One region of the Synechococcus sp. JA-2-3B'a(2-13) genome, then DNA from elsewhere that is predicted to be linked to it. Evidence: riboswitches for the same ligand, from Rfam matches in the RefSeq annotation. Region 1 holds a riboswitch; each other region holds the start of a gene.
The links. A riboswitch is a leader RNA that binds a small molecule or an ion and turns the genes downstream of it on or off. The one in region 1 is predicted to bind cobalamin.

Region 1 (7,135 bases):
AGTTGGCTGACCAAAGCCGCCAGCTCCTCGACCGAGATCGCCGGCTCCCCAGCCCTGCCGTTGCTGCTGCCATCGACGATAAAGTCGTACTCCTGCACCAGACGAGAGGCTTTCTGGTATAGGCTCTCTTGAGATTGCAGCTGCTGGAGAATCCTCTGCAGGTGCTCTTGATGGGCTCGCAGGGATCCCTGTCGAGTTTGCCACTCTGCTTGGCTTTGCTCCAGGGATTGTCGGGATCCCCACCAAGCGGTGTGGCGTTCTTGCCAAGCGCGGTAGTCCCGATCCAGCTCGTCTTGCCGGATCTGGGCCTGCTGACGTTCTGCTTCCAGTTGGGCAATCTGTTGATTCAAGTGCTCCTGCTGCTGCTGAATGTGGCTTTTCAAGCTTTGCAGAAGCGCCAAGGGATCCCCAGCCGGATGCAGACTCTCCTGGAGCTGTTGCATCAAAGCCTGTAGCTGCGCTGCTTCTGCCTCCCCCAAGCGGCTGGAGCGAGCTTCTTGCAACTGGGCTTCCAACTCTTGCCGCTGCCGATTCAGAGCTTCCCGCTGCTCTCCGATCAGGCGCTGTTGTTCAGCTAAGTAAGCTTGCTGGGCTGCCAGTTCCTCTTTGAGGCTGTCCAGAAGTTTGCGATCTTCCTCCACACTCTTGTATTGCTCATACAGCCGCTGCACCTCTTCTTCTTGGGCTGCCAGATCCATCTCGCGGCGTTTAAGCTCATGGGCCTGAAAGGTGAGGGACTGTTTCCAAACCTCGATCTCCTCCTCCTGGCTGCGGGCTCTGAGCTGAAGTTGGCTGAAGTTTTGCAGATAGGTCACCAGTTGGCGAGCGGCTTCGCTGATGCGGGCGACCTGACGGTTGCCGGAGATTTCCGCCAGCACCAATGACCCATCCTTGAAGCGCCCAGCCTCCTGGGCGATGCGGCCTTCCAAAGTAATGGATTCTTCGTTCACGGCCACCCAGGTATTGTCCTGCTGCTGCTTGGCCAGCAATTGCAGAGACGACTTGGCAAATCCAATCGGCTTGGATAGCTCTGCTAGGTACAGCACGCCTGAACTCCTCTAAAACAGCATGGACAGCACCAGCCTTGACCCCACCGAGCCATTGCCCCTGGCCGGGGAAAAATGGACGGCCGCCAGAACATGGCTCGCCGAGGCGCATAAAGACTACACCACCTTTCTAGACTCAACCATAGGGTAAAAAAAACGCCTTCGCCAGATGAGTTTTGGGGATGTCCGGGGTAGCTATTCAAACCGGTGGCGGAGCACTAAGGTAGTCTAGGGTGTGGTGTAGGGTTCCGCTCAGGGTTTGTATGGAGCTGCAAGGTGAGCCGCTTTCTATTCGTCGGCGTTCTCCTGCCCCGCCGGTGGTCGTAGCCTCTCAGGTGTACCAGACAACAGCGCCGGAAGCCAAACCGCGCCACATTTTGGAAGCGATCGTCTGGCATAAAGAGCAGGAGGTGGAGCGCCAACGGGAGCAGCTTCCCCTCAAGGAATTGCAACGGCAACTGGATCAAGCCCCGCCGGTGCGGGATTTTGTGGCGGCCCTCACCCAGTCGCCTCACCCTATCTCTGTGATTGCCGAGGTCAAAAAAGCCTCTCCCAGCCGCGGCGTTCTCCGGGATCCCTTTGACCCGGTGGCCATTGCCCAGAGCTATGAGGCCGGTGGGGCCAGTTGCCTCTCGGTGCTCACAGATGAGCGGTTCTTTCAGGGCAGCGGCGAGTATCTGCGCCGGATCCGTCAGGCAGTAGGGATCCCCATCCTCTGCAAGGAGTTCATCCTCTACCCCTACCAAATCCTCTGGGCCCGCAGCCTGGGGGCAGATGCGGTGCTCTTGATTGCCGCCATTCTCTCCGATGCGGATTTGGGCTACTTTCTCAAGCTGATTCGGCAATTGGGCATGGCGGCTCTGCTGGAGGTGCACACCTCCCAAGAGTTGCAGCGGGTGTTGCGTTTGCCCCAACTGCAAGACTCCAGGGGGCAGGTGCTCATTGGCATCAACAATCGCGATCTGAGAACCTTTGCGGTGGACTTAAACACAACGCGCAACCTGTTGGCCGCCCACTCGGAGCTCCTTGGCGATCTGCCTGTGGTCAGCGAGTCCGGCATCCATACCCCCGCCGATCTGCAGCAGTTGCGGGCCTGGGGGGTGCGCTCTGTGCTCGTGGGGGAAGCGCTGGTGACCCAGCCGGATCCCGGCCAAGCTGTGCGCCACCTGTTGTCATCTCAGTGAATGAAAACCATTTATCAATGGATCTCTGCGAGAACAATTGATCTCTAAGGATTGCTTGGATCGATGAAACGTATTCCTGTGCCGGCTCATATCCACTACGAATTTCTGCTGCGGGTGTTGGAGCGGCAAACCTTTCCGGCAGTAGAGGAACAGGATTTTGGCAACCGAGGCCGCACGCAAGAGCTGATCAACTCCCTGCGCAAAGCCCTCACCCAACAGGTGCAACTGGAGGAAGAGTGGCGACAGCGGGGCTATCAGGTGGACTACCGCTGGAATATGGACGAGCCTCAGCCTCCCTCTTGACCTTCCAGCCCACTGTAAGGTTTAGCATCCTTTCAGTGGCATTGGGGGGGGTTTCCAAGATGCAGGTTGTTTTGACGGTGCCCAAGCTGGCCTGTGGGGCTTGCGTGGACACCATTGCGCAAGCGGTGCGGCAACTGGATCCCCAGGCCCAGGTGGAAGGGGATCCCAAAACCAAACAGGTGCGGATTACTTCTGAGCGGCCTGTGGGCGATTTGCGGCAGGCCCTCACCCAGGTGGGATATCCCCCGGCCTAGTCAATTTTGGGCCGGGAACGGTCGGGTGTCTGTTTTGAATTTCTGTACAGATGGCTGCCTTCGCCCTGCCCAGGGTGGAGAGTAGCTGTCGTTTCATCAACAAGGTGTTGCCATGTCTGCCCATAAAGGGTCATCGGCTGCACTATCGGCCTCTGCGCCTTCTCCTGAGGGCACTTGGCAGTTGGCCTTACAAGGGATGAGCTGTGCCTCCTGCGCCCGCAGCATCGAACAGGCCCTCGCTCAGGTGCAGGGGGTGTCCCACGGATCAGTGAATTTTGCCAGTGAGCAGGCCACCGTCAAAGGGGATCCCAGGCTGGTGGATCCGCAGGCGCTGATTCGGGCGGTGGAGCGGGCGGGGTATCGGGCGCGCCTTATCCAGGAGGATTGGCAGCTGGACGATCTGTCGGATCCAGAGCGGATCGCCCAACGGGCCGCAGAACGGGAACTGAAGCTCAAGGTGGCGATAGGGGTGGGCATCAGCACGGTGCTGGTGATCGGATCCCTGCCGATGATGCTGGGGATGGACATCCCGGGCTTTCCCATGTGGCTGCACAATCCTGGGTTGCAGTTGCTGCTGACGGCTCCGGTGCAGTTTTGGGTGGGCAAGCATTTTTATCGAGGCGCTTGGGCCGCTTGGCAACGGCGCTCGGCGGATATGAACACGCTGGTGGCCTTAGGGACGAGCGCGGCTTTTTTCTATTCTGTTTTCCCAACGGTTTTCCCCGACTATTTTCACCGGCAAGGACTGCACCCGGATGTCTATTATGAGGTGTCGGCGGTGGTCACCACCCTGATTCTGGTGGGCAAGTGGATGGAGCAACGGGCTAAGGGGCAAACCTCCGAAGCCATTCGCAAGCTGATCGGGCTGCAACCGAAAACGGCAAGGGTAATTCGCCATGGGGTGGAGCAGGATATTCCGATTCGGGAAGTGCAGGTGGGGGATCGGATCCGAGTGCGCCCCGGAGAGAAGGTGCCGGTGGATGGGGTAATCCTAGAGGGATCCTCCACCCTCGACGAGTCCATGGTGACCGGCGAGAGCCTGCCTGTACTCAAGTCGGCGGGGGATGAGGTGATTGGGGCAACGCTGAATCGGACGGGCAGCTTTGTGATGGAGGCGCGGCGGGTGGGCAAAGACACGGTTCTGGCCCAGATCGTGCGCCTGGTGCAGGAAGCCCAGGGATCCAAAGCCCCAATTCAACAGGTGGCGGATCGGGTGACTGCCTGGTTTGTGCCGGCAGTGATCGGGGTGGCAGTTCTAACTTTCGTGCTCTGGTGGGTGTTGGCGGACAACCTGACGCTGGCCTTGGTGAACACGATTGGGGTGCTGATCATCGCCTGCCCTTGTGCGCTGGGGTTGGCAACCCCCACCTCGATCCTGGTGGCCACGGGACGAGGGGCAGAATTGGGGATCCTGGTGAAAAGTGGCGACAGCCTGGAATTGGCCCACCACTTGCGCACGGTGGTCTTGGACAAAACCGGCACCCTGACCGAAGGTCGCCCTACCGTCACCGATATTTGGGCCCACGGCTCCTCTCCCCTGGCGGTGTTGCGCCTGGCAGCGGCGGTGGAGCGGCACTCGGAACATCCTTTGGCCCAGGCGGTAGTGCAGAAAGCCGAAGCCGAAAAAATTGTGATCCCTCCTGCCCAGCATTTTCAGGCAAGGATAGGCAGTGGGGCAGAAGCCTGGGTGGAAGACCAGTGGATCTGCATCGGTCGGCTGAGCTGGCTACAGGAGATGGGGATCCCTTGGGATCCCTCTTGGTCAGAGCGGGTTCAGACCTGGGAAAGCCAGGGCAAAACGGTGATCGGCGTAGCCCAATCCCAGAGCCTGGTGGGGCTGTTGGCCATTGCCGATCCGCTCAAACCCACCTCTCCTGAGGCAGTGCAACAGCTGCAACAGATGGGTCTAGAGGTGATCCTGCTAACCGGGGATAACCCCACCACGGCCCAAGCGGTTGCTCGGCAAGCAGGCATTCAGCGGGTAATTGCCCAAGTCCGTCCGGATCAGAAGGCAGCTTACATACGCAGCCTAAGACAACCGCGACGGCGGGTGGCGATGGTGGGAGATGGCATTAACGATGCTCCGGCTCTGGCAGAAGCGGATGTGGGGATCGCCATCGGTACGGGTACGGATGTGGCGATGGCCGCCAGCGATATTACCCTCATGTCGGGAGATCTGCGCGGAGTCGCCACAGCCATTCAACTCAGCCGGGCCACCCTCAACAACATCCGCCAGAACCTCTTCTTCGCCTTTATCTACAATACGCTGGGGATCCCGATTGCCGCTGGGGCGCTCTATCCCTTTACAGGCTGGTTGCTCAACCCTATGCTGGCGGGGGCAGCCATGGCCCTGAGTTCCGTTTCGGTGGTCGCCAATGCCCTGCGCCTGCGACACTTTCAGCCCCCCAGACCAGCGGGCCGGCGTTAGGCCCTCTCCCAGGGGCAAGGGGGATTAGCGCGGCAACAGTTTTGCTGCCCTTTGAGCATGAGTCTGCCGTACCGCTCATGCCTCAGGGCTATCTTCTGGCAGACAAGGACATCCCCCCCAGGGGGCTTGGTGAACGACAAGCGGCAAGCTAACCTAAAAGGCTCAGGCAGACTGGGGAAAGCGCGGTGCAAGTCCGCCACTGTGACGCAACTGTGATGGGATCCCTCCCTCAGCCAGAACACCCACCTGCCGTTGTCCTGTACCCCTTGCGATTCACAAGGAACGGAGTTTTTTGTGTTGAATACCCTCAGTGTTTCCCCTCCGCTTGCGGTTGGGCAGTCTCCTGTTGTCCCCCTGCCCCTGTTGCTCATCGGCCACGGATCCCGCGACCCCCAAGGGCAGCAAGCCTTTCTGGAGCTAGCCCAGGCTTACCAAGCTCTCACCCCCCATCGACCGGTGATCCCCTGCTTTCTGGAGCTGACCCAGCCAACCATTGCCCAGGGGGTAGAGCAGTGCTTGGCCCAAGGGTGGCAAGAGATTGTGGTCCTGCCGCTGTTGCTGTTTGGGGCCCGCCACAACAAGTTCGATGTGACGATGGAATTGGATCTCCTGCAGACCCTCTATCCCCAGTTGCGCATTCATTACGGTGGGCCGTTGGGGATCCGCATCGAGATCCTGCAACTGCTGCGAGACCGATTGGCCGCTTTGATGGCCGCCCAACCGCAGCGGATCCCAGAAGCAGAAACCGTGCTCCTGTTTGTGGGTCGCGGCTCCAGCGATCCCGAGGCCAATGCCGAAGCCTGTAAACTGGCCCGGTTGCTTTGGGAAGGATCTGGGTTTGCCGCTGTGGAAACTTGCTTTATCGGCATTACCCATCCCCGCCTGCCCGTGGGATTGGAGCGGGCCTTGTCCTGGCATCCGCGCCGGGTGATCGTGCTGCCCTACTTCCTGTTTACCGGAGTGCTGGTGAAAAAAATTGAGGCGGCAGTGGAACAACAACGACAACGACAGCCGGAAATCGACTGGCTGATGCTGCCGGAATTGGGCCTTGTGGACACGGTGCTGCACAGCCTGCAGCAACTGGAGCAGGAAGCCCTGCAGGGCCAAACCCCGATGAACTGCCACCTGTGCAAGTTTCGCCTGGCCGTGAGCGCAGAGGTCAGAGCTGGATCCAGCCATCACCACCCTCACGAGCCTCATGACCACCATCACGGGCATGGATCCCATCACCACCCTCATTCTCACCATCACCCTCAGCACGGCCACACCCACGCAGCGGCTGGGGATCCCTGGGCCCAATTAGAGGGCTACCACCAACGGGCATGGCAGGTGCCCTAAGAGGGAAACAGAGGCTGCTGGCGGGATAAACTGAGTGCAGACAGGCAATTTTTGAACCTGGTTTTCCCGCTCTAGCGGTTGTGATGACGAAAAAACGATGATGCTCTCCCGCTCCTCTTGGGTTTCAGGTGCCGCTGCCGTGGGGAGCGGGATCTTTGTTTTCGCCCTGGTGGTGGGGCTGCTGGATCAGATCCTGCCCACCCTGCCCAAGGTTTCCCTCTCCCTGGCCGGGATCCCTGGGATCCTGGCTGCCGCTGGGGCCTCCTATGGGGCCTGGCGGGTGGTTCAGATGGGTCTGCAATCGGCTTCCTGGAGCGACTTTCGAGAATCGCTGGTGGCGACCCTATCTCCCTTTGATCCTGCCGACCACGGCGGCGAGCCACGACAACCTAAGGGGGATCCTCGCCCTTGGCAGGTGGCTCAGGAGATCCGGCAAACCCAGCTCCGCCATCAAAAGATCCTTGACCGCATCAAGCAGCGGGTGAAAGCCGAAATCCAGACCTGTGAACGCGCCCAAGCCCAACTGCGCAGCGAGCAGCAACGGTCTCGAGTCCTGCAGGCCCAAGCCCAACAGTTACAACA
Region 2 (7,135 bases), 1.1 Mb from region 1:
TCGTTCAGGGTGTAGTTGGCAAAAAGAGTCCAGTTTTCCCCCAATCGCAAATCCAGGGCTGCTTCCAAGCCCGTGTATTCCACGAGCTCAATGTTTTCGTAGGTTCCCCTGCGCGGGCCAGTGCTGACAAAGGTAATGCCATCGCGGATGCGGTTATGGGCAAAGGTCAAGCGCAGTAGGCCAAAATCTCCCAAAGCCTGATCCAGGCCAATGTCAAAACTCTCTCCCCGCTCCGGTCGCAAATTGGGGTTGCCGTCGACTTCAAAAAAGCCGCGCAGCCGAAAGAACAGGTTTGAGATCAAGGGGGTGCGAAAGCTGCCGGCATAATTGGCCCTCAGGGTGGTGCCTTCTGCCAAAACCCAGCGGATCCCTGCGGCAGGAGAGGTGGCCGAACCGTTGACCAGATTGCTCGAATCTTGGCGAACACCTAAGTTGAGATAAAAGTTGGGCTGTGGCCTGTAATCCAGGCGGGCGAAGAATGCCCCCTGATTCACAGTATTGTCATAGTTGACGTTGGTGGATCCCCTGGCAAAGGAGAAGGTGGTGTTGCGAGCTGAAATGGATCGGTAATCCGCTCCTAGAGTAAGCTCCAGGTTTTCAGCAGCCTTCCAGGTGTATTGCAGTTGGGATCCCCACCCCGTTCGCAGGATCTCATCCCGGGATCCCTGGCTTTGTGGGGCGCTGAAGCGATAGTTGAGGTCGTCAAAAAATACCCTGGCTTGCAGGGATCCCCTCTCTTGATCCCACAGCCAACTGAGATCTAACAGCAGGTCGTTGGTGTTTTGCACTGCATCGGGGGAGGGAAACTCGGTGCTGCCAGGCACCTGAAACGCTTTGTTGAGATAAAGGGCATTTCCGGTTAGGACTTGGCCTTCTGCCAATTGCCAGGTGAGCTTGGCTTGTAGGTTGTGGTACTCCACCGCCGAGTTTTCCCGCCTGCCGGCTTTGCCCAAACGCCTAATTTCAAAAGGAAAGTCGTTGTTGCTCTGCAGACGGCGATAGCTGACCACCCAGCCCAGATCCTGCGCTTGGCCGCGGTTTTGGATCCCTTGCTCGTTGAGGCCGTAGCTGCCGATAGCCGCTTCCAGCACGGTCTCGGATCCCGGCTTTGGCTCCAGGGTTACGATGTTCATGACCCCGCCAACCGCGTCGGATCCGTACAAAGTGGAGCCCCCACCTGGAGAGATCTCAATACGCTCGACCACATCTGTAGTGATCTGGGACAAATCAAACCCGCCAAAAAAGCCCAGGTCGTTAATGGGGCGGCCATCCAAGAGCACCAACACCTGGGCCGTTCGTCCTCCCCGCATAAACTGGGAGCTAAGGGCTCCCAACTGGGTTCCCGCCGTGCCGTCGCTGAGGATCCCGGGCAGGTAGCGCAGGGCCTCCTGAACCGTTCTTGCCCCTTGCTCTCGAATTTGCTGGCGGGTAATGACGTAAACCGGGCGGGAAGAATCCCGCAGCAAACCAGGACGGCGAAAAGGTGTGGTGACGGGTTGATTTAAAATCTCGGCGCTAACACCGGTTTCCAAAACCTCTTGAGCTGAAGGTGAAGAGGCCGCCGGCTGCGCCCACGCTGGGATCCCCAAAGCAAGACCCCCCAGCGCCAGGCTGAGACCTAGAATGGGATTCATTTTCTTTCTTGAAGCTCCTGATTCCGTGCGACGCGGAAGAAATGCGAGCCAAAACCGCAGGCGGGCATCCTGACTGAGGGCATAGGTCTAGCCTAAGCCCATCACAGTTGCGGCACAGCGCCGGATTTGCACCGGACTTTCCCCTTTACATGCCCTGGCTGATCCCCAGGACAACCTGTCGGTACAGCTTTCTCTGCGATTGCTCCGAAAAAGCCGTGCTAGGCATCATACATCCCCTGCTCTGGAGTTCCTATCCTGCCAGGGGGGATGTCATCTCCAGGGGTGAACAGGATCCCAACGGCAATCCCAGGGCTTTGGATGGGCCACATCCCACCAACTTAGAAAACCTGGGCCAGACTTCTTCTTTGCTTTGTAAGCGGTTAAAGAGTAGCCCACTACTATTCCAGATCCTGAGGCCCAGGGATCCCTTAGCCTTTTAGAGAACAGAGATACACCGAGACTTCACAAGACCCAGGGCTTTTGGGAGAGCAAGATAGAGACGCTGGCCTAGCCGCCATCGACTGGATCTGTTGGACTAGTACCCAACCGGATAGAAAAGAGGGGCTTTTTCGGTCGCGTGAGCGGCGCGGAGCGCTCTTTCCGGCAAAGCCGTTGCCTGGTGGGCTGGATCCGGCTCAACTTGGCTGGGAGAGGCAATTGGCACCTCGATCATCCGATCCGGTACCAGCGGCACCATTTCGGAGCGGTCGGCGATTTCCCGCAGAGAATTGGCAATGGATTCTTGAGTCAGCAGAAACTGTCGTTCGTTGCGCTGCATCTGCTGCCACACCTGGTAACGCTGGCTCCACCGGCTTTGGGTATGCACAGTCCAACTGTAAAGGCTTAACACTGAAACCCCAGAGAGGATAGCCATCCCTGTGGAGATCTGCTTCCACCAAGCTAGGTGTTCTGCCCAAGCCGAATGTTGGCTGCGAGGATGGGCTGATTTCAACTTCAAATCCAAAGGCTGGGTGCGGCTGGCTTGAACTGTACCGGAGAGGGGTCGGCTCAGAGCAGAAGGCTGTCTGTGGCGACGAGGGCTTTTGGGACGATCAAGACCTGCGTTCAAAGGCTGGCTAACCATAGGGCTTAACCTCACACACACCAAGGGATCCGACGGTGCAGGACTGCCGGTTCCGCTTCACCCTAGTTCCCCGCGCCCCCCAACAGCAACCCCCTTCTCCCGATTCCCGGCCTCAGCAGGACAGCTGTCCGCTTCACAGTAGCCGATCTCTTGAGAGCGGGAGAACCAACCTAAACCTACATCTGACTGCTGCGGGCAGCCACTCGCAGTTTGGCAGAGCGGGCCCGTGGATTGCGTTGCCGTTCCAGTTCGGAAGGGGACAAGGGCTTGGGGGTGAGCACCTGCCAACGGGGATCCCTGCGGAAGGCCCATTTCACCAAGCGATCTTCAAGGCTATGGAAGCTGATCACGGCCAACCTGCCGCCGGGTTTCAACCAAGTGGGGGCTTGGGCCAGCAAGGTTTCTAAAGCCTCCAGTTCTCGGTTCACGGCAATGCGCAACGCCTGAAAGACCCGAGTGGCCGGGTGGATGCGGCCTCGCCGAGCTGCCGGAGGTACCGCCTGCCAAACCACCTGGGCCAACTGGGTAGTTGTGGCGAGGGGACGAGCCTGCTCGATGTGATGGGCAATGCGGCGGGCAAATCGCTCTTCGCCGTAACGGGTGAAAATCTCGATCAACTCTTCGACCGGGCGATGATTAACCCAATCGGCAGCGGTTTCCTGAGCGGCACTGGGATCCATGCGCATATCCAGCGGCCCCTCTCCGCGAAAGCTAAATCCCCGCTCAGGGCAGTCCAGTTGCGGCGAACTCACCCCCAAGTCGGCCACGATGCCATCGAAGGGGATCCCCTGCCCCTGCTCATCCCGAAAGCCGTGCTGCTGCAGATCGAAATCGGCAAAATTGAGGTGCCACAGTTGGATGCGGCTGCCGGGGATCCCTTCTGCTGCAAAACGCGCTTGCGCCGCCTGTAGAGCCGCCGGATCCCGATCCAACCCCACCACTCGGGCAGCTCCCCCCCGCAGCAGCGCCAAGCTGTGCCCACCCCCTCCCAACGTCACATCCAAAAAAATACCGCCCCCCTGGGGTTGCAGGTAGGCCATCACCTCCTCGGTCAAAACGGAATCGTGTTGATACACCTTGCCAAGCACGGTCTGCGGGGGTTCTATTTCTGCTGCTACAAAGTTCAGTATCTGCAAAAAAAAAAGGCCGAGGCCAGGCCCCGACCGAGGAATCCATGTTGTTAAGGTGATCCTCTGAGAAAAGAGGGGTGGCCGTCAAAAGACAGGCTGTCTTGGGATCCCTGGCAAAATCTCTGGGGCGCGAGTCCCGCTCTGAGTAAGATGAGACTGCTGCCGCTTTTGCCCAGTCTGCCATCAGAGTTGCTGTGTTGACTCACTCTTCTGCTACTGATATCTTGACCCTCTCGCCGGCCAAGGGCCTGCGCGGCCAAGTGAGCATCCCCGGCGACAAATCCATTTCCCACCGCGCCCTGATGCTGGGATCCCTGGCCGAAGGAGAAACCACCATCCAAGGGCTGTTGCTGGGAGAGGATCCCCGCAGTACGGCAGCCTGCTTTCGGGCGCTGGGGGCAGATATTTCGGAGCTCAACAGCGAGTGTGTTCGCATTCGGGGAGTTGGCCTGGGCCAGCTGCAAGAACCGGCAGACGTGTTGGATGCCGGCAACTCCGGCACCACCCTGCGACTGATGCTGGGGATCCTGGCTGGCCAGGCCGGGCGCTTTTTTGCCGTCACCGGCGATCGCTCCCTGCGCTCGCGGCCCATGGGGCGGGTGGTAGAACCGCTGCGGCAGATGGGGGCCAGCATTTGGGGACGGGCCGGTGGGACGTTGGCACCTTTGGCCGTACAAGGGGGATCCCTCAAGGGCATTCACTACCGCTCCCCGGTGGCTTCAGCGCAGGTAAAATCCTGCCTCTTGCTGGCGGGTCTGCTGGCGGAAGGCACCACCCAAGTCACCGAGCCGGCTCTCTCTCGGGATCACTCGGAACGGATGTTGCGGGCCTTCGGGGCCAACATTCAGGTGGATCCGGAAACAAAAACCGTGGCCGTGGTGGGGGGATCCCGCCTGGTGGGCCAGAGAGTTCAGGTGCCGGGGGATATCAGCTCGGCAGCCTTTTGGCTGGTGGCCGTCTCCATTGTGCCCGAGAGCGAATTGCTGCTAAGGGATGTGGGCCTCAACCCCACCCGTACCGGTGCACTACGGGTGTTGCAGGAGATGGGGGCTGACATCCAAATTGAGAACCTCCGGGAAATGGCCGGTGAGCCCCTGGGAGATCTGCGGGTGCGTTCGGCCCGCTTGCGCGGCTGCACCATCGCCGGCGATCTCATCCCCACCTTGATCGACGAGATCCCAGTTTTGGCGGTGGCGGCTGCCTTTGCCGAAGGGATCACGGTGATTCGCGATGCCGCAGAGCTGCGGGTGAAAGAAAGCGACCGCCTGTCAGCCATGGCCCAAGAGTTGAGCCGCATGGGAGCCCAGGTCGCCGAATATCCCGATGGCCTGGAAATCAAAGGAGGGATCCCTCTTCACGGGGCCGAGGTCGACAGCCACGAGGATCACCGCATCGCCATGAGCCTGATGGTGGCAGCTCTAGGAGCGCAGGGATCCACCCTCCTCAGGGGAGCCGACTGTGCCCGCATCTCCTACCCCGACTTCATTCCCACCCTGCAACGATTGACTGCTTCCCCCCTGGAGTCTTGAGAGGGCCCATCTTTAACTTTGCCGCCTCTGCTCCTATGTCGACCTGCCCCAGCCCGCCCGGCCCTATCGCCATCGAACATCTCTGCTTCCGGGTTCCTCCCGGTGGGCAAGCAGCCTTTCTTGAGCAAGACGAGCGGGTTTGGGGATCCGCCCTGCGCCGGCATCCGGGTTTTCTGGGCAAAGAAGTTTGGCTGGATCAAGAGGATCCCGAACTTGTCCACCTCATCCTCCGCTGGGCCAGCCGTGCTGACTGGAAGGCCTTTCCCTCCGAGCAAGTGGAGGCATTGGATCGGCAAATGCGGCCTTTTTATGTGCGCTTGGAACAGGCCAAAGAATACCAGCTCTGGCAGCCCGGCCCTTCTGCAGGGACAGGAAAGCAGGATTAAGGGATCCCTTCAGTCTCAAAACCTACCTCAGAGCCCACCGAGTCAGCCCTGGGGGATCCTGCCACCCGCTCCTGCTCCACCAGCTCCCGCAAACTGGGCATGGTCACGGCCAAAGCTCCTTCTCGCCGCTGCAGCCCCGCTTCAAAACTCTCAGGGGTGACAATGCCGCCGGAAATGAGCATCTTAAAAGCATCTTCCACCGGCATGAACACTTCCACCACCTGGTCTTCCGGCACAATGGCGTACCAGCCCGTCGTTGGATTGGGGGTGGTGGGCACAAACAGGCCAAGGGAGCGCTGCGGCCCATCGGGCCGAATGGGAGTTTGAATGGTGCCCGTCACAAAGGCCAGCGCCCAAGCTCCTGGTCGGGGATATTCCACCAACACCACCCGCCGAAAGCGCTGATTGTTGGGGGCAAACAAAACACTGACCAATTGCTTCAAGGTCTTGTACACCAGCCCCGCCACCGGAATCGCATGGAGCAACTGTTCGCTGAGATTGAGCAGCCACTGGCCGACAATGTTGCGGGCCATGAAGCCAATCAACAGGATGAGCACAATCGGCGTCAACAGGCCCACCGCCAGATCGATGAGGTTGATCAAGATCGGGTGCAAACCCTGGATGGGATTGAACTGCTTCGGAATGCTGGTCAGAAAGCCAATGCTCCAGGTGGCCACCTCCACCGTCAGCCAAATGGTAGTTGCCAGAGGGATCACCACCAGCAACCCCGCCACGAAGTAGTTCTTCAGATGCTGTTTCCATTGTGAAACCATGGTGAGGTCGTCCCGTCGAGTCAACCGAGTGGATGCATCGAACCCTTGCAAGTGAAGCTTGCAGATGGCAATCATGATACCTGCCTTCTGCGTTGCCCTCACGGGGGGCAGCCGCAACTTGCCGGCAAAAGAAATCGGGCTGCCAAAAAGCGCAGAGCCCCAAACTTTCATCAGGCCGATAATGCTATCTTAAGTCGATATAAAATTTTGTAAAGGCAGGGATCCCGTCCCGAGGCGTTGTGGCCAAGCCCCTGGATGGTTTGTGTTTCTGCCGGGTGTTGCGTGGGAGGCCCTATGTCAGAGTCAGATTGGCTAGAGCATACCTGTCAGGTGGAGGTGCCTGTTCCCATTGAGCAGGTATGGGATTTGTGGGCCAACCTCACCCTCATGCCCCGTTGGATGAAGTGGATCCGCTCGGTGGAATTGCTGGATCAGGAGCTATCCCGGTGGACACTGGATACCCGCGGCCTCACCTTCAGTTGGATCTCCCGCACCCACACGGTGGTGAAACACCAACACATCGGCTGGAGTTCGGTGGAGGGGCTGCCCAATCGGGGCGCGCTGCGCTTTTACGACCGCAAAGGCAGTACCATTGTGAA
Region 3 (7,135 bases), 480 kb from region 1:
ATTGTTGTCCTCAATCTTGGCGGTCGGCTCTTCCCAGGGCAAACCGCTGACTGGGCCATAGGCAGGGGATCCGTAGCCTTCTAGGACTCCATCCACCAGCGCCTGTCGGTCAATGGCGAAGTTGACCGCCTTGCGAATCGCCAAGTCAGAAGTCACATCGTTGCCGATGGGGTATCCCTTTGGGGTTGTCGCACCGGTTTTAGGGGGAAAGGGGAACATCAGCCCTCGGTTATCCACACTGGGAATGGCGTGAAGCTTCATGCCCTCAACAGTTTGCTTAGCCAAAGACTGAGGCACGCTAACCACGTGTACCTGTCCGGCTCGGGCTGCTGCAAAGGCTGCATCCTCCTCCAGGAAAAGGAAAACCAGCCGCCGAATGCCAGGAGTCTGGCCGTAATATAAGGGATTTGCCTCCACAATCAGTTGTTGCCCCTCATCCCACTGCACCAGTCGGTAGGGGCCAGAGCCAATGGGTTTGCGAGCATAATCAGGCCCGTGGGCATGTTGAGGCACGATACCCAAGGTGATGAGGCGGTTGACAAAAGTACTTTGGGGTTTTTGCAGCCGCAGCTCCACCGTATGAGTGTCGATAGCTACTGCTTCCTTTAGGGCGGTTAGGTCGACCAGACCACCACTCCGAGCTGCTTGGTTAAAGGTGTAAGCCACGTCCGCTGCTGTGACAGGTTTTCCATCGGAGAAGACTGCATCCTTTCGTAGGGTTACCGTCCAGGTTAGGCCATCTTGGCTGACAGTGTAGCCAGTCGCCAGGTCGTTTACAATCTCAAGGTTCTCGTCCCGCCGCAGCAGAGTGCTTTGGAACAAAGGCGAACCGTAACGTCCCCAGCCCAGGGTGGGATCAAATCCTTCTTCCCTTTCCCCTCCAATGGCCAGCACGATTTGATCGCTGGATCCTGCTAGCTTTGGATCGAAAGCTGTCCGCTCAGCAGCATTCTGAGCGCATCCAGCCCACATCTGGCTCAGCAAGAAGAGGCCCACAGACCACACAGTTACTTTTAAGCTTGATGCCATAGAAACCCCGATCTGTCGCTTTTTCAGCAAAAAGGAGCAAACCCCCTTGCCTCCTGGACAAGACTTATGGCAGCTAAGCTATCACTGCCTTATCTTGAGAGCAATGCAGGGGGGGAGGATGCTTAGAGGGTTCCGATGACTTCCTGCAAGACCGCTGGGTGAAAGGTGAGGTCTGGTAGCTCCAAAGGCTGCTGGCTTGGTGATGATTGAAGCACTCTACTCCCGTCTCTGAACTCCGTGATACGATGTAGCTCAGCTATCGGTTCTGACGGGGATCAGCCGCCAGAGGAAACGGGGAAAGAGCAGTGAGAATCTGCCGCTGTCCCGCAGCTGTGATCCGGTTTAGGAGAAGTTCTGCAGCAAATCTCTAGAGTCATTCGCTGCCGATCCAGATCTTGTCCCCCAAAACCGTGTCAGTCAGAATGCCCGCCGATGGTTTTTCTAAACTTCACAACATCTGCGAGGTACAGATGGTAACTGTCTTGGCTTTAGCTCGTTTCTGCTTTCGTTATCCTGAGCATTTTCCCGGCGTTGCTCCCACAAGCTTTCGGTACTCCTCAGCAGTAGAAATAAGTCCAAGAACCCAAGCAAGACTCTGAGCCAGTTGGCCGGGAGAGAGTAAATTTTGGGTGCTGTTGCACCAAGATCTATCAAGATCTACAGCCCGCCTACGCGAAGGAAAGAGTGAGATGTCAGGCTTCCTGACTTCAATTGGTAGGCTGGCAAGTAGCCACTGCGATCGCTGGCTGCGTTGAGTATCTTTTTTGCGCAAAAGGCAGTGTTTTGTTGGGGTTCCAGAGGCAAGAGAGGAACAGCCGGTTTCTTCCTTGGCGGGCGGGATCCCAGTTGAGGGCGAATTGAACGCAGGAAAATTAGAAAACTCAGTATTTGGGATGGCACACAACATGACTGCACAAACCATGACATTGGGGTATGCCCGCATGGGCAAGCGCCGCGAGCTCAAAAAAGCTTTGGAAGGCTTTTGGAGTGGTGCCCTAGGGTCAGAGGCTCTGCTGGCTACCTTTTGGGATTTGGAGACTCAAGCCTGGCAGACTCAGCTACAAGCTGGGATTGATCACATTGCGGTAGGGGATCAGACTCTCTACGACCATGTACTGGACTGGGCCACCTGGCTGGGGCTGATCCCCTCTCGGTTCCGAGGTCTGTCGGGTTTAGACCGCTACTTTGCCATGGCGCGGGGGCGGGAGGGCCTGCCGGCTTTGGAAATGACCAAGTGGTTTGACACCAACTACCACTACTTGGTACCCGAAATTGAGCCGGAAGCCGATCCCAGTCCTAACTTTGGGGATTTTTTGGAAAGAGTTCGGCGGGCCCAAGGGATCCTAGGGGAGCGCACCAGCCCCGTTGTCCTCAGTCCAGTGACTTTGCTCTGCCTTAGCCAGCGATCTGGGGATCTGCGGGCGGACTTGGAAAAGCTCCTTCCTCTGTACCGGGATCTCCTCCAGGAGTTAAAACAGCTGGGGATCCCAGAAGTCCAGATTCACGATCCCATTTTGGTTACCAGCCAGGGAAGTGGCCTGCGGGAAGCTGTGGAAATGAGCTACCGCCAGTTGGCAACCGCCGGGATCCCTGTCCACTTGGTCACCTACTTCGATGACCTGGGGGAGACTTACCCCTGGGTGGTGCAACTGCCGGTGGCCGGCATTAGCCTTGACTTTACCCGTGGCCACACCCTGGATCTGGTAAGAACCTATGGCTTTCCGGCTGACCAGATCCTAGGTGCTGGCGTAGTGGACGCTCGGAATGTCTGGAAGGTTCAGCCTGAGACCGTCTTGGCCAGCCTGCGGGAGCTGCAGGGGGTAGCTCCCAACCTACGGGTGCAGCCTTCCGCTTCGTTGCAATTTGTGCCCCACGACGCTGCTCTGGAAGCCCAGTTGCCGGAACCCCTCAGAAATGTCCTCAGCTTTGCCGAACAGAAGCTGGCCGAAGTAGCTCTCCTGGCGCGAGCCCTCAACGGCGAAGACACTGCTGCCCAGCAGGCGGAAATCCAGCAGCAATGGCAGAGCTTTGCGCAGTTTAGCCCCCCCAACCCCCAAGTGCGCCAGGCTTTGGCCAACCTCAAGCTCCAGGACTTCGAGCGATTCCTGCCCTACGAGCAGCGCCTAAGTCGGCAGGTTCAGCTACCACCTTTGCCCACCACCACCATTGGCTCCTTCCCCCAAACTCCAGAGGTGCGGCAGTGGCGAGCTAAGTACAAAAGAGGGGAGGTTTCGCAGGCGGAGTACGAAGCAGCCATTGACGCTGAGATTGCCAAGTGCATCCGCATTCAAGAAGAGATTGGCCTGGATGTGTTGGTGCATGGGGAATTTGAGCGCACCGACATGGTGGAGTACTTTGCCCAGAAGCTGGAAGGCTTTGCCTTCACTGAACACGGCTGGGTGCAGAGTTACGGCAGCCGCTGCGTGCGCCCTCCCATTCTCTACGGCGACGTGGTTCGCCCCCAACCCATGACAGTGCGGGAATTCCAAGTAGCCCAGTCCCACACCCAAAAGCCGGTGAAAGGCATGCTCACGGGGCCAGTGACTATGCTCAACTGGTCCTTTCCCCGTGTTGATATTCCCCGGCGGGAGCAGGCTTTGCAGATTGCCCTGGCCTTGAGAGCCGAAGTGGCAGATCTGGAAGCGGCTGGAGCGGTGATGGTGCAAGTGGATGAGCCGGCACTGCGGGAGGGGCTACCTCTGAAAAAAGAACGCTGGCCAGAATACCTCAGCTGGGCAGTGGATGCCTTTCGCCTAGCTACCGGCGGGGCCAAGCCGGAAACCCAGATTCACACCCACATGTGCTACTCAGAGTTTGGGGACATCATCGAGCACATTGAGCGGCTGGATGCCGACGTGCTTTCCATTGAAAACAGCCGCAGCAACAACAAAACCCTGCTGCAAATTGCCCAGGCTGGGTATCGTCACCAGGTGGGCAACGGCGTTTACGATGTCCACAGCCCTGCGGTGCCGAGCGTTGAGCAAATCCTGCAGCAGCTGCGCACAGGACTGGCCCACTTGCCTGTGGAGCAAACTTGGGTTAATCCCGATTGTGGCCTCAAGACCCGCCGCTGGGAGGAGGTGATCCCCGCACTGAAAAATATGGTGGCTGCCGCTCATCAGCTAGGGGAGGAGCTTCTGGAAACCCAACCTGAGGGTCTGCGCGAGTAAGGCCCACGACCCGCTGATGTAACTGGTCGGGCTGGCTTGACAAGTCGCCGCGGGCGGTGCCGCTGTTGTGCTGATGCGGCTGGCTTAGGGCCTACGGTCTGCTGATGCAACCGGCAAAGCTGCTCTCCGGGATCTCAAAAAGCTTGTGAAGAGCAAAGTAGGGATCCCGGTAGCCCCTCAGCGCAGATCATACAGGCGCCCTCCCTCCATGCGCACCACCCGGTGGCCGGCCCGCTCCACCAGATAGGGGTCATGGCTGGTCATGATGACGGTCACCCCAAAGGAATTGAGCCGCTCCAAAATCTGGAGAACCAAGAGCGAGTTTTCCGGATCCAGATTCCCCGTCGGCTCGTCCGCCAGCAGCAGCACCGGCATGTTGACAATGGCCCGGGCCAGGCTAAGGCGCTGCTGTTCCCCCCCCGAAAGCTCATGGGGAAAGTGATCTCGCTTTTCGGTCAGCCCCACCATCTTTAGGGTCGGCCCGATGCGACGGCGGATTTCTGCGGGGGACAGCCCTTGGGCGCGCAGCACGAAGGCCACATTTTCTGCCAGAGTGCGGTTGGCCAGAAGGCGATAATCTTGGAAAACCACCCCCAAGCGCCGCCGCAACATGGCCAGCGGACGCGGTGGGATGCGGTAGGGTCGCCGCCGCCCTTCAGAAGAAAAGAGACAGACTTGATCGACGATGACCGTGCCCTCGGTGGCCTGTTCCGCCCCGTAGAGTAGCCGCAGCAGGGTGGACTTGCCCGCCCCGGAGACCCCAGTTACGAACACAAACTCGCCGCGGCGCACCTCCAAGTTCACATCCTGAAAAATTAAGTTGCCGTTGGGAAAGACCTTGCTCACGCCCCGCAAGGACACCATGCTGGCCGGGGCTTGCAGGGATCCGGATTGGGTGCTGCTGTAAAAGCCCAGGGTGGCCTCTGGATGGGCTGGGGCAGGGGGATGAGGGGTCGGAGCCGTACCCGCCCAACGGTGTAAGCGAGGAGGATAGCCGATGTGCTGACCGATCACCATAGTAAGCGCCTAGACAGAGGAGGGAGAGAGCGCCGGCAGACTAGGGGCGCAAACGAGAAGAGGGATCCCACAGCACTCGCCAGACAAAGCTGGGCAGAGCTAACATGCGTCGCCAGCGCCAGGGTTCCTGATAGAGACGATACAACCATTCCAGGTGATGGTCACGCCACCAACGGGGCGCTCGCCGTTTTTGGCCGGCCCAAATGTCCAAGCTGCCCCCCACCCCCATCCAGATGGCTTGGGGCAAAAGGGGACGCCACTTTTGGATCCACAGCTCCTGCCGCGGGGATCCCAGCCCCACCCACACCAGTTGCGGTCGAAATTCCTGGAGAGCTTGCAGAAGCTCTTTTTCTTCCTCGCTAGAGAAGTAGCCGTGGTAGCCCCAGAGGGCCAAAGCAGGACACTGGGCTTGCCAATATCGAATTGCTGCCCGGTTGACTTCCGGCCTTCCCCCCACCAGGGCCAAGCGCCACCCCCGTTCTGCCGCCAACGGGATCAGGGTTTCTGCCAGCTCGATCCCCGGCACCCGCTGGACGCGGATCCCCTGCCGTCGCAAAGCCCACACCACCCCGATGCCGTCGGGGATCACCAGCTCTGCTGCCTGCAGCACCTGGGCAAAGGCCAGATCCCGCTGCGCCTGCATGATCATTTCCGGGTTGCAGGTAACCACCTGAGCGCCCTGACCCTCCCGAATACGCGCCTCAATCCAGGTGGCGTAGCTCTGTAGGCTGGCCTCCGGCAGAGCAAGGTGCAGGTTCACGCCCAGAATCGCATGGATGGATAACGACACTACCGACCGAATGCTGGCCCCCACTGGAGCCGTTGGACACGCTTTTAAGATAGCCCGGACCTTCTCCCAGAGGGAGAGGGGAGTTCGAGGAGGCATTTCATGGCTATTTGACCACGAAAATCTCTTCCCTCAGGCATCCGCGGCGGCATCCACGGCGTATCTCCATCAGACCAGGCCAGAGGGAATTGCCCGACCCAGAGCAAGCCCCTGAAGGTTGGTTGCCATCTTTCGAGACAGGAGACTTGAGATGAAGACTGCAAAGACTCCCTTCGCTCTGCCTCAATTGGCCGCCGAATGGGATCCCAGCCCTGCAACTTCCCGCCGCAGCTTGTTGTTGGCTGGTTTGCTGGCGGGCGTAGGTGGAGCAATTGGATTGCGCACCCTGCCCGGTGCCGCCCAGTCCAACACTGCCGACATCGCCATCCTCAACGCGGCCATTGACTTGGAACAGCAGGCGATCTGGGCCTACAAAACCGCTGCCGGCAAGTTGAGCAATACTGAGGTGGGCAAGATCGTGTTGGAAGTGGCCACCAAGAACCTGAAGGATCACGAACAGCACCGGGATCTGCTGGCGGGCGCCGTGCGCCAACTGGGAGGGATACCCTCTCGGGCCCGGGATAGCTACGACCTTTCCACCTACATCGACAACAAAGAAGGCAATCTCGACTCCGATGCCAACATCGCCAAGCTGGCCCTGGCTCTGGAGTTCGATGCGGCCCTAGCCTACAACGATGCCTTTGTCCAGCTTTCCAACAAAGACCTGGTGGCTGCCGCCAGCACCATTGGCCCCAACGAAGTTGCCCATGCCACTGCAATCCGGGCCGTGTTCCACAGCCTTGATCCCAGCATTCTGGTGGTGCCTGCCCCCTTTGTCAGCGCCGAGACTCGGGAGCGCTGGATCCTGAAGGTGTAAAGCCCCTGCCGGCGATGACTTCCAGCTAAAGCCGCCAACCCCCGGCGACAGCAAGGTGTAGAACCCCCACCGGCGCTGATCTCCAAAGCCTTCCAACGTCCTCTGTAGGATCTTGGGGTTTGGAGATCTTTGGAGGTTCTTTGGAGGTCAAGGTGTTCCACACCGCTGTCGCAATCGCCTTCTTCTGAACGCCTCAGCTTTTTTTCGCTTCCTAAC

Region 2: another riboswitch for cobalamin. It lies ahead of CYB_RS06320 (TonB-dependent receptor plug domain-containing protein); the one in region 1 lies ahead of CYB_RS11180 (sirohydrochlorin chelatase).
Region 3: another riboswitch for cobalamin. It lies ahead of metE (5-methyltetrahydropteroyltriglutamate--homocysteine S-methyltransferase); the one in region 1 lies ahead of CYB_RS11180 (sirohydrochlorin chelatase).

Annotation. Positions count from the first base shown of each region.
Region 1 covers NC_007776.1:2,449,161-2,456,295, forward strand. The annotation lists gene hmpF (pilus motility taxis protein HmpF) at 1-1,046, opposite strand, end outside; gene trpC (indole-3-glycerol phosphate synthase TrpC) at 1,310-2,230, shown strand; gene CYB_RS11165 (DUF5340 domain-containing protein) at 2,294-2,533, shown strand; gene CYB_RS11170 (heavy-metal-associated domain-containing protein) at 2,593-2,787, shown strand; gene CYB_RS11175 (heavy metal translocating P-type ATPase) at 2,900-5,215, shown strand; cobalamin riboswitch at 5,344-5,480, shown strand; gene CYB_RS11180 (sirohydrochlorin chelatase) at 5,513-6,553, shown strand; gene CYB_RS11185 (hypothetical protein) at 6,651-7,135, shown strand, end outside.
Region 2 covers NC_007776.1:1,385,711-1,392,845, reverse strand. The annotation lists gene CYB_RS06320 (TonB-dependent receptor plug domain-containing protein) at 1-1,634, opposite strand, end outside; cobalamin riboswitch at 1,676-1,828, opposite strand; gene CYB_RS06315 (hypothetical protein) at 2,170-2,718, opposite strand; gene rsmH (16S rRNA (cytosine(1402)-N(4))-methyltransferase RsmH) at 2,895-3,806, opposite strand; gene aroA (3-phosphoshikimate 1-carboxyvinyltransferase) at 4,043-5,377, shown strand; gene CYB_RS06300 (TIGR03792 family protein) at 5,374-5,763, shown strand; gene CYB_RS06295 (DUF502 domain-containing protein) at 5,760-6,536, opposite strand; gene CYB_RS06290 (SRPBCC family protein) at 6,831-7,135, shown strand, end outside.
Region 3 covers NC_007776.1:1,969,878-1,977,012, forward strand. The annotation lists gene CYB_RS08965 (ABC transporter substrate-binding protein) at 1-894, opposite strand, end outside; cobalamin riboswitch at 1,273-1,478, shown strand; gene metE (5-methyltetrahydropteroyltriglutamate--homocysteine S-methyltransferase) at 1,935-4,199, shown strand; gene CYB_RS08975 (cell division ATP-binding protein FtsE) at 4,377-5,216, opposite strand; gene CYB_RS08980 (WecB/TagA/CpsF family glycosyltransferase) at 5,257-6,006, opposite strand; gene CYB_RS08985 (DUF4439 domain-containing protein) at 6,254-6,919, shown strand.